3 linked regions of the Halorhodospira halochloris genome follow. The protein of the gene in region 3 binds, or shares a complex with, the protein of the main gene of each other region. Links are inferred from orthologs where the notes say so. Each region holds a gene or a part of one and is shown on either strand. Other genes may lie near its edges.

Region 1 (3,365 bases), 2.0 Mb from region 3 along the record:
GTGGTATGCGCGCCGGCATAAACCGCAGCTCGCTGAGCTGTAACGCTTCCCGAACCTCCTCCGCCGGGCGCAAGTGGCCATAGTGGATGGGATCAAAAGTACCTCCGAGGATACCTATTGAATGGTGGGCTGCCTGCAAACCGATTGTCACCCCTTGCTAACCACCGCGGATATGGCCATCGCCGATTACGATAAATTTCTCAGTAGTCAGCCCTTCCAGCCCGACTGGTCCACGTGCGTGGAGCTTATCGGTACTTATCCCTATCTCAGCACCGAGGCCATATTCATAGCCATCGGCGAAACGTGTCGAGGCGTTAACCATAACTGAACTGGAATCTACCTCGCGCAAAAACCGCTGTGCCATAGGGTAGCTCTCGGTAACTATAGACTCGGTATGTCCAGAGCCGTAGCGCTGTATATGGTCAAGCGCAGCATCAAAGTCATCGACGATAGTGATGCTGAGGATAGGCCCGAGGTACTCGGTTCCCCAATCTTCTTCACTAGCCGCTATAGCCTCAGGCACCATGGCGCAAACCCGTGGGCATCCGCGCAATTCAATATCCGCTTGGCGCAACTGCGCGGCTATCTGGGGGAGGACGCGCTCGGCAACATCAGCCGCTACTAGCAGTGTCTCCATGGTGTTACAAGTGCCAAGGCGCTGGACTTTGGAATTGACCGCAATGGCAACCGCTTTATCAATGTCAGCAGCGCTGTCAATATAAACATGGCAGACGCCATCGAGATGTTTGATTACCGGGATGCGCGCCTCATTGCTAATCCTCTCGACCAGCGATTTACCCCCTCTAGGCACAATTACATCGACATACTCGGGCATCTGGATCAGTGCGCCAACCGCATCTCTATCCGTAGTGGCAATGACCTGCGCACCGTCTTCAGGCAAGCCAGCCTGTACCAATGCCGAGCGAATACACTGACCAATGGCTTGATTCGACTTGATTGCCTCAGATCCGCCACGCAGAATCGCAGCGTTGCCCGATTTAATGCACAGGCCGGCGGCATCCGCGGTCACATTAGGCCGTGACTCATAGATTATGCCGATCACTCCCAACGGCACCCGCATCCTGCCGACTTGAATACCCGAAGGCCGTGAGGCCACCTCGCGCACCGCCCCTACCGGGTCAGGCAGGGCTGCTATCTCGCGCAACCCATCTGCCATCGTCTGGATGCGTGCAGAGGTTAGTTCCATACGATCAATGAGGGCATCATCCAGCCCTGCCTGGCGGGCTGCGCCGAGGTCTTCTTTATTGGCCTCCGCTATGGCCGCGGCGTTGGCCTCGATTTGCTCGGCCATGCCCCGCAGTGCTGCATTACGGGCAGCAGTGGTAGAACGCGCAACCTCACGCCCCGCAGCACGGGCTCGTTTGCCGATCGCCTCGACTTGTTTAGCTATATTGGCCGTTGAGTCGGTAGTCATTGTTCTCCGCTATATAGATGATCATCACAACAAGTCTCCCAAGTATCCCTGAGGGCACTTATAAAAGGCGCCACCGTTTACCAGCCACTACCAATCACCTAGATTCTAGCGCCGCGAAGCCGCTCTAGCCAAGCGCGATACTAGTGCCCTCAAGGCCTCTTGCGGATTACTTCCGGGAACTCCCTTGATGGCGCAATCGACCTCGTGGCAACGGCGCAATAGCCGATGCCACGTATGAGTGGGCTGGCGCCTAGCTGTGGCCTTCAGCAAGCCGCTGCGTCGTTTAAATATCTTCTCCTGATAGAGGATCTTATCATCCGCACCCGCAGATAAGCGGGCGGCAGCTCGTATGTCACGAGCCAAGGCCCATAGAATCAGCGGTTGGCCAGTCCCTTCCTGCTCCAGGATCTCAAGTATGCGGTGGGCCCTGGGCAGATCTCCATTAAGGGCAGCATCGGCTAAATCATCGACGCTATATCTAGCGCTGTCGGCTAATGAGAGCGCAGCGTTATCGGCGCCGACCGGACCTTTGCCGTTAAGCAGCAGGAGCCTTTCGACCGCTTGATCGACGGCAAGAAGATTGCCCTCTGCCCGCTCCACAATGAGCTCAACCGCCTCGCTATCAGGCTTTAGGCCGGCTCTCTCCAGGCGCTGCCGCACCCACTGCGACATCTTGTCAAGCGGCAATGGCCAACAATAAACAAAAACCCCCGCCTGCTCAATGGCTTTGACCCAAGCAGATTCGCGCGCACCTTTATCAAGTCGGTTGCTGGTGACCAGCAATAGCGCATCATCCGGTGGATCGCTGCAATAAACCTGTATAGCACGAGAGCCGGCATTACCAGGCTTACCGTTAGGCATACGCAGCTCAAGCAGGCGCCGATCACCGAAGATCGACATGCTCGCAGCCGCCTCATTCAGCCGCCCCCAATCGAAGTTTGAGTCGACATCAAAAACCTCGCGCTCGGAAAAGCCAGACTGACGCGCCGCCTCACGCCAAGCATCGCTTGCCTCGCGTTGGAGCAGCGGCTCTTCACCGGCGATTAGACAGACCGGCGGCAGGGCCTGCTGTCGCTCGAGCCGGCGCAGAAATGCCTCGGGGGTTTCAGGCATGGTTAGATAACCTGCAGACGCAGCATTATCATCCGCGCAACCTCGTCACGCAGTTCCTCCTCTATATCATCCTCGCGGCGGCGACGTTGATCGGCCCCACCCTCAACCTCGGCAAAGGTGCGCATTGCATTTGCCGCCTGGCGGTCGATGAGCACATCTCCCGCGCTATCCTCAACGCTATAGCTCACTCTATATTCCAAGCGATACTCCTCGGCATCACCACCGACTCCCACCGCTGCGGTCTCCCGGTCGCTGCTTCGCGTATGCAGAATCACAACTAGGTCGGCCTCGTTACGGCTCTCTACCTGCCTACCCCCGGCGCCTTCAATGCCCCTGCGCACAGCCCTACGCAAATCCGAGCTACCGATATCGTCGATCACATAAAGGCCCTGTCCAGCAAGAGATATACCCCCAGGCGATCCCCGCAACTGCCAACCACAGGCGCTGACGACCAAGCCGAGCAAAACCACGGCTAGTAGCGCCCCCCTGAAATAGACTCTGAAGTGGCCGATCTTCATCTCACTTAGCAACAACCACGTTGAGCAGCTTGCCTGGCACGAAGATGACTTTTTTCACCTCTTTGCCCTCCACAAAGCGTTGTACATTAGGTTCTTGCAAAGCAGCCTGCCGAGCTTCATCTTCGCTGGCATCAGCCGGCAGGGTGACGTGACCACGCAACTTGCCATTAACCTGGACAACCAACTCCAACTCATCGCGCTCCAAGGCGCTAGCATCGGCCTGCGGCCATCTGGCATCAACAACGGGCTGCTCATAACCTAGCTGCCACCACAGGTAGTGAGACAAATGCGGGGTTATC
Region 2 (3,354 bases), 2.2 Mb from region 3 along the record:
GGGCGCGGATCCGCGTGGCGGTGCGCCCTGATCACGCCGCCCGCCGGGCGCGCATCGACTTTGCCGGCACGTCCGAGCAGTTGCAAAGCAATTTCAATGCGCCGCTGGCCATCACCCGGGCGGCTAGTCTCTACGTCTTCCGCACGCTGGTCGATGACGACATCCCGCTCAACGACGGCTGCCTGCAACCGCTGGAGATCGCCGCGCCCGAGGGCTCGATGCTCAATCCGTGCCATCCGGCGGCCGTGGTCGCCGGCAATGTCGAGACCTCCCAGGCCGTCACCGATGCCCTCTACGGGGCGCTGGGGGCGATGGCCGCCAGCCAGGGCACCATGAACAACCTGACCTTCGGCAACCAGCGCCACCAGTACTACGAGACCCTGTGCGGCGGTGCCGGGGCCGGGCCGGGGTTCGCCGGTAGCTCGGCGGTGCACACGCACATGACCAACTCGCGCCTGACAGACCCGGAGGTCCTCGAGTGGCGCTACCCGGTGCGCGTCGAGTGTTTTGCCATCCGCCACGGCAGCGGCGGCGCTGGGGCGTATCCCGGCGGGGCGGGGGTGATCCGGCGGCTGTGCTTCCTCGAGCCGATGACGGTGGTCACGCTGATGAACCGGCGCCGGGTGCCGCCCTTCGGGCTGGCCGGGGGCGGCGATGCGGCGTGCGGGCGCAACGCCATCGAGCGCAGCGACGGCAGCGTCGAGGAGCTGCCGGGCACCGCCACCCGGGAGCTTGGGGCGGGAGATCGGATCGTCATCGAGACCCCCGGTGGCGGCGGCTACGGGGGCGGCTGAGCGCCGCCCCCGGGCTGTCTTATGTGTCGTCACCTAAGCGCTACGATCACCAGCACTTGCTGGGCGATGACCCAAAAATCAACGTCGATCTGCGCGCCTAGCAGGCCCTCAACATAGAAGGGGGTCGCAAGAGCCCCGAGCAGGAGGCCGGCTCCGCCTCCTCCGCCAGTTCGTGGAACCACTGGGTCCTTGGCCGCCCTTGGGCAGCTCCAGGCTGCGCACCGGATAGGTGTCCTGGAGCCAGGTCCTTGCTAGCTCGCTCATGCTTGATCCTCCTCGTGGTATCAAAATACCAGCACCTGGTCGGCATTGACCGTGACCTCGGCGAGCTCGTCCATGGTGCTGCGCTCGGGGCCGGGCATCAGGTGATCCTCCGTCATGCCGCGGGCGTCCATGCAGGTCCCGCAGAGCAGAACCCGGCTGCGCCCCTTCTTGGTCAGGATCCCCTTGAGCATGCGCTCGATGTTGAAAAATCCGTCCGGCGTCTTCTGGCCGGCCTGGGCGCCGCCCACAGCGTCGGCCATCAGGAAGACCGTGACCTGGTTCTCCTCCGAGCGCTTGAGCAGCGCCGTGGCCAGGCGCAGGGCGTTGTAGCAGCGCTCGGTACCGTAGGGCGTGTCGTTGATGATGATCAGGAAGTGCATGGCGTCCTCCTCCTCGCGTGGCTTAGGCCTTTATGTGCACCCCGTCCAATCGAACTCCAGCTGTAATGGTTCTGCGGCAGCGGCCTGCTCTTCGCTGATCAGCCCCGAGACGCGTACGCCGAGTAGGCGCAAGCGTTGCTCAAGTGGCACCCGTTTCAGGCACTCACCGGCGGCGCGGCGGATACGCTGCGGGTCACGGGTCGGCTGGTCAATCGAATGATCGCGGGTGAGCGTACTAAAGTCGGCATAGCGCAACTTGATGCCGATAGTACGTCCGCGAACGCCCTTACGGCGTAGATCGTCGGCAACGCGCTCGCAGAGGGAGGTGAAGATCTGCGCAAGTTCTGCTCGATCGTGGCGGGCGTGCAGATCGCGTTCAAACGTAGTCTCGCGGCTAACCGACTTCGGGGCTCTTCTTTTCGTCACCACGGGGCGATCGTCTATGCCGTGAGCGGCCCGGTGCAGGAAGTGGCCAAATGAGGCACCGAACTGCTCAATCAGCCAAGCGGGCGTGAAAGCAGCCAAATCACCAATACTGTGCACTCCAAGCTGTTGTAAGCGGGCAGTGGTGCGTGGCCCGATGCCGTTAATCTTGCCGACCGGCAGTGGCCAGATTCGGGAAGGTATATCGCAGCGCTGTAGCACGGTTAGGCCGTCGGGTTTATCCAGGTCGGAACAGAGCTTAGCTAGCTGTTTATTGGGGCTGATGCCGATCGAGGCGGTCAGTCCGGTGGCGTCGGTAACGGCGGCTTTGATGCGTTGGCCTAGGGCCACGCTCTCTTCCGGCAGCCCAGTCAGGTCTATGTAGATCTCGTCGATGCCTAAATCTTCGATTTGTGTGGAGATTGTAGAGACCGCGGACTTGAAGCGCTGTGAGTAGTCGCGGTAGGCATCGAAATTTGGCGGCAGCAGGATGGCGTCGGGGGCTAGCTGCGCCGCTTTCATGAGTCCCATGCCCGATCTGACTCCCAACTCCCGCGCTTCGTAGGTGGCTGTGGTCACCACGCCTCGACCGGAATAATCGCGCAGGCGCAGATAATCGCCAGTCGACGATCTTGCTGCTCTCCGACCGCCGATAACCAGCGCTTGGCCGCGCAGTTGGGGATGCTGCAGCAGCTCGACGGAGGCGAAAAAGGCGTCCATATCGAGATGGGCGATGCGGCGATCTTCTGAGTGGTCCATAGCGTCGGCTAAGCTGCACCACTGGGTTATCCACGGTGTTCTAGGGTGATATGAGCGAACTACAGCTCGAGTCGATAAAACAATCCATAGGAAAGCTCCTCTCGGGCAACAGTGTACTTGAAGACCTTTCAGGTTCGAATTCACTGGAGCCGTCAGGCCCGCCTGTGTAAAGAAACTCCTCGGTTACCGTGGCACCCATATCGATGTTAAATCCCAGCGCTGCTGGGGAGCATAGCGCTATTAGGCTGGCGAGAAGCCATCTGCCTTGTTGGAATGATAAGCTGCATTAGTGTCGCCGGCTAGCTAGTTGCCGCAACCGCTAAGGCTCGGTGTCCGCAATCTTTTTACCGGAATATCCCGCAAGGCTGAAATACTCTTCCATGCTTCTCTCTATCCACTCCATATGTGCCTTGGCATGCTCGGCTCCCCACTCTCCATGTTTCAGGCCTAGGCCTGAAGGTTCAGGCACACCGCCGTAAAGGTACACCAAGGCTAGCTTCGGGGATTGTAGATCCTTTTGTCGAAGTCGCGTCAAATATTTAACTCGCTTCTCATGGTATGGCTTGTTGCTAAACTCGGAGTTGCGTTCACGCGAGACTAGGGCAAGGTTGCCGAAAGAGTGCAGGGCATCGCCCCAGCCTTCTTTCTCCTGACCTTCTTCTTGTGAGGTCTGAGGGCGGATGTGTTCTACTGAGGCGCGAGCCGTGAACCGGAAATGCTGCCACGCATCTTCA
Region 3 (3,916 bases):
GCTTCATCAATTGAGTTATCGAGGACCTCGAAGACCATATGGTGCAGGCCAGTACCGTCATCTGTATCCCCGATATACATACCAGGACGCTTGCGTACGGCATCTAGCCCGCGCAGCACTTGGATGCTTTCTGAATCGTACTGCGGAGTGATCTCCGTGGTCATTGTTGCTCCCGCTTCATTGGCTTTATGTTTCATCTATAATCGGTCAATTACCTGCACATTGTAACATTGTGTGCTCTTAAAGACTGCCTTAATCAGCTGTATCAGAGGCATCACGAGCTTGTTTTCTTATAACAAGCGTGAATATAAGGCGTTAGAGCAGAAATTAGAACAGTTACACACAGAAACCTTTGTCAGCTCTACCCAGCCATTTGTAATGACTCGTAAGGTTATCTGCTACTAGTTTGTAACAGCGAACTGAGTGACGTTAAGCGTCCTATATTAGAAATGCCTCATAGGCTCTAAGCATCCCGATGATAGGGCATACCAATCAGCATCTTGGTTAATGACTGCTAAAGGCTTGGAATCTATTGCAGTTAGAAATACTTGGGCTTCAATATTGGCAATCGATTGCATGACGTAGGCAAGATGATGGATATCAAGTTCAGCAGCAAGATCGTCTATAAGTAGTAGCGGCTGTAGACCCTGATCTGCCCAAAGTTTTACCTCAGCCAACAGAAGAGCAACAACTAACAATTTCTGCTGCCCGCGAGATAGTATTTCGGCGACAGGTGTTTTTGTTAGAGTCATCCGCAAATCTGCTCGATGTGGTCCCTTGCAAGTGTAGCCCTGCCTAGAATCTCTAGCGCGGTTAGAGTAAAAAAAACTCAGCCAATCACCATCTTCTGGTGAGCTCCCAATGTACGTTAAGTTTAAACCCTCTATCCCTAGCCAGGTGTAAGTAAGCTCAGCCCATAGAGGGTGGATGGAGTCAATAAATTGCCTCCGTGACTTGTCAATAGCCGCAGCGCTTTCAGCAAGTGTGGGTATCCAAGATGCTGCAAGACGGTCATGCCCATAACGCAGAGCCGCATTCCTTTGCCGTAATGCCTCTTGGTAGCGCAAGGCTATCTTGCGATATTTGTTGTCTACGTGAAAGGCTCCCCAGTCGAGAAAATTTCGGCGGACTTTTGGTCCATCTAGTATAAGGCGTTGATGCTCTGTATTGATTAATTGTACTGGCAACCTTTTTGCTAGAACTGTACGGCTGGTTATATTCATGCCATTGACGCGAATTTTAGTAGCGTTTTCGCTACGGGTTACTCCTAGTCGATCATCTCCACGTTTTGCGAAGACATGGCACTTTTGGTTTGACCAATTTATGAGATGCCCCAATCGCTGTGTTCTGAATGACCTAAGTCGTGATAAATAAAAAATAGCCTCTAAAAAACTAGTTTTACCGGCCGCGTTATCACCGACTATAATATTTGTCCTTTGGTTGGGCCTCATTTTCAGATGATGTATATTTCGAAACCCTCCTATATCAAGCTTGTTCATAAGTACTCAAAGTATCCTGCTATGTAAATATTTTCTCGCGGTTATCACTTATTACGGGTCGTGCACTATCAAAAGAATTTTGAAATCATGATACTTGTATATTTTAAAAGTCAAAGTCTCATCGGCATTATCACATAGCGCGCTGATTCATCACCTATGCCTTTAAAAACGCCACTGCTATTATTTCTACCAATCAGTATTTCAACTTTCTCACCTTCTATTGCATTCAATGCGTCAAGGATATAAGAACCATTAAATCCTATTTCAATTAACTCCCCGCCAAATTCAGCCTCTATTTCATCTGTAGCCTCTTCTTGATCCATTTCTTGATTATGTGAGAAAACTCGCAAAGCATCTTCCTCAGCTGCTAGCCTTACGCCTCTTGATTTTTCACTAGAGAGCACCATAACTCTAGAAATAGCTTGACGTAAAGAGTCACGACAAACTACAAGACTATGGTCTATTTCTGATGGGAAGACGCGATTGTAATCAGGATAACTACCTTCAATCAGATTAGATGTCATACACATACCATCTAGTTCGACTCTAAGATGTTTCTTGCCTAATTGTAGTTCAGCTATATCTTCACTATTTGAAAGCAAGCGCAAAAGCTCCTGAACCCCTTTGCGAGGCAGGATGACCTGGTAAGGGTTATTCACTTTTATCGCACTACTACTATCGACTAAAGATAATCTGTGGCCATCTGTTGCAACTGCTCTTGCTCCAGTACCAGTTAGTTCGAGCAATAATCCATTGAGTGTCTGCCTTACGTCCTGTTGTGCCATTGAAAAATATGTGCGTTCGATTAAGTCTTTCAGTTCGTTCTGTTTGACAGTTACGCTTTCGGCAATTTCGATAGAGCCAAGAACTGGAAATTCATCAGGTGGCATTGTGCCTAAATTAAAACGACTTTTTCCAGAGGTGAGTAATACTTTGTTTCCTGATAATTCAATATCTAGTAATGATTCCTCAGGAAGATTCCGGCAAATATCCATCAACTTTCTGCTAGATAATGTCACCATTCCATTATCTGTTACATCTGCCTGAATATTCGCCACTAGTTCTACCTCCATGTCTGTGGCTACGAATCTTAGACCATTATCCTCGGCCTTAATAAGAATATTATTAAGTAAAGCCCAAGTTTGCTTCCGGTCAATGATGCTGACTAGATGTTGAAGAACTGGTAACAAGTTCTCTCTTTGCGCTTGTAGCTTCATGATTATTTACCATTAATTTATTATGATAGTTCTTGTTATTATTAGTATCTTCGCAGCTTGTTGAAAAGATCCTTAAAGTCTTGATATGAATACATAATTAGCTGTTGCTAGAAGGCCTACAACTAATCATACAACTTGTGGAAAAGCTGTTGATATAGAATCATTTACTATCTAGCTCATTTTTATCCACAGCTTGTTCATATCAGGTACTCAGGGTTCTCATGAGGTTCTCATAGTCTTCAGCTATGCGTGAGTCACTCTCAATCAGCTCCTTAGTTTTCCGTGCTGCATGGAGAACCGTAGTGTGGTCTCGACCACCGAATGCGTCACCTATCTCAGGAAGTGAATGTGTTGTCATCTCCTTAGCAAGAGCCATGGCCATATGGCGTGGTCGAGTAATAGATCGGCTTCGTCGCTTAGATAGCAGGTCAGCAACCCTAATCTTGTAGTAAGCAGCAACTGTTTTTTGAATGTTGTCTATAGTTATGAGCTTGTCGTGTAGTGCAAGAAGGTCTCGGAGGGCTTCTTTAGCAAATTCAACGTCAATTGATCTACCTGTGAACTGAGCATTAGCAGTGATACGCCTCAGTGCACCTTCCAGCTCACGCACATTTGATCGTAGTCTTTTCGCTACAAAAAATGCCACCTCGTCGGGTAGTTCTACACCGTCACGATCCGCTTTGCTTTTGAGTATTGCAACCCTAGTTTCGAGTTCAGGTGGCTCTATGGCGACTGTAAGCCCCCAGCCGAACCTTGACTTAAGCCTCTCTTCTAAACCGTCTACTTCCTTCGGATATCGGTCGCAGGTCATTATTATTTGCTGATCACCCTCAAGCAGAGCATTGAATGTATGGAAGAACTCCTCTTGAGAACGTTCTTTACCGGCAAAAAACTGGATGTCATCAATCAGCAATACGTCTAACGATCTGTAGTGGCGTTTGAAGTCGTTGATAGTGTTATGCTGCAACGCTTTGACCATCTCTGCAACGAATCTCTCCGAATGCAAGTATACAACTTGGCTATACGGCCTTTTCGTATGCATTGCGTTGCCAACAGCATGCATAAGGTGTGTCTTACCCAAGCCGACACCACCATAAAGAAACAATGGGTTATATGCCTTACCAGGGTTCTCAGCAACCTGCGAGCTCGCTGCCCTTGCGAGTTGGTTTGATTTACCTTCGACGAATGTGTCGAAGGTGA

The links.
Region 1: the proteins of dnaN (region 3) and holA are in contact, whole or in part, in a cryo-EM structure (PDB 8GIZ), measured with the Escherichia coli proteins. The link is inferred for Halorhodospira halochloris from one-to-one orthologs.
Region 2: the proteins of dnaN (region 3) and dinB are in contact, whole or in part, in a solved structure (PDB 1OK7), measured with the Escherichia coli proteins. The link is inferred for Halorhodospira halochloris from one-to-one orthologs.

Annotation. Positions count from the first base shown.
Region 1 is NZ_AP017372.2:2,044,526-2,047,890, forward strand. Bases 545-3,365 are described here. They hold holA (DNA polymerase III subunit delta), read right to left. Parts: upstream 2,549-3,365; coding sequence 1,541-2,548; downstream 545-1,540. Other genes in these bases: HH1059_RS09380 (glutamate-5-semialdehyde dehydrogenase), read right to left, coding at 545-1,435; HH1059_RS09390 (LPS-assembly lipoprotein LptE), read right to left, coding at 2,551-3,081; leuS (leucine--tRNA ligase), read right to left, coding at 3,068-3,365. In the rest of the region: nadD (nicotinate-nucleotide adenylyltransferase), read right to left, coding at 1-151; more of HH1059_RS09380, read right to left, coding at 158-544. UniProt on the Escherichia coli protein: Part of the beta sliding clamp loading complex, which hydrolyzes ATP to load the beta clamp onto primed DNA to form the DNA replication pre-initiation complex.
Region 2 is NZ_AP017372.2:2,211,761-2,215,114, reverse strand. What follows is about bases 545-3,354. They hold dinB (DNA polymerase IV), read right to left. Parts: upstream 2,621-3,354; coding sequence 1,469-2,620; downstream 545-1,468. Other genes in these bases: HH1059_RS09965 (GmrSD restriction endonuclease domain-containing protein), read right to left, coding at 2,940-3,354; HH1059_RS09975 (DsrE/DsrF/TusD sulfur relay family protein), read right to left, coding at 1,079-1,438; HH1059_RS09985 (hydantoinase B/oxoprolinase family protein), read left to right, coding at 545-794. In the rest of the region: more of HH1059_RS09985, read left to right, coding at 1-544. UniProt on the Escherichia coli protein: Poorly processive, error-prone DNA polymerase involved in translesion repair and untargeted mutagenesis. Copies undamaged DNA at stalled replication forks, which arise in vivo from mismatched or misaligned primer ends.
Region 3 is NZ_AP017372.2:368-4,283, reverse strand. What follows is about bases 664-3,491. They hold dnaN (DNA polymerase III subunit beta), read right to left. Parts: upstream 2,717-3,491; coding sequence 1,610-2,716; downstream 664-1,609. Other genes in these bases: dnaA (chromosomal replication initiator protein DnaA), read right to left, coding at 2,919-3,491; recF (DNA replication/repair protein RecF), read right to left, coding at 664-1,499. Outside these bases: gyrB (DNA topoisomerase (ATP-hydrolyzing) subunit B), read right to left, coding at 1-164; more of recF, read right to left, coding at 444-663; more of dnaA, read right to left, coding at 3,492-3,916. UniProt on the Escherichia coli protein: Confers DNA tethering and processivity to DNA polymerases and other proteins. Acts as a clamp, forming a ring around DNA (a reaction catalyzed by the clamp-loading complex) which diffuses in an ATP-independent manner freely and bidirectionally along dsDNA.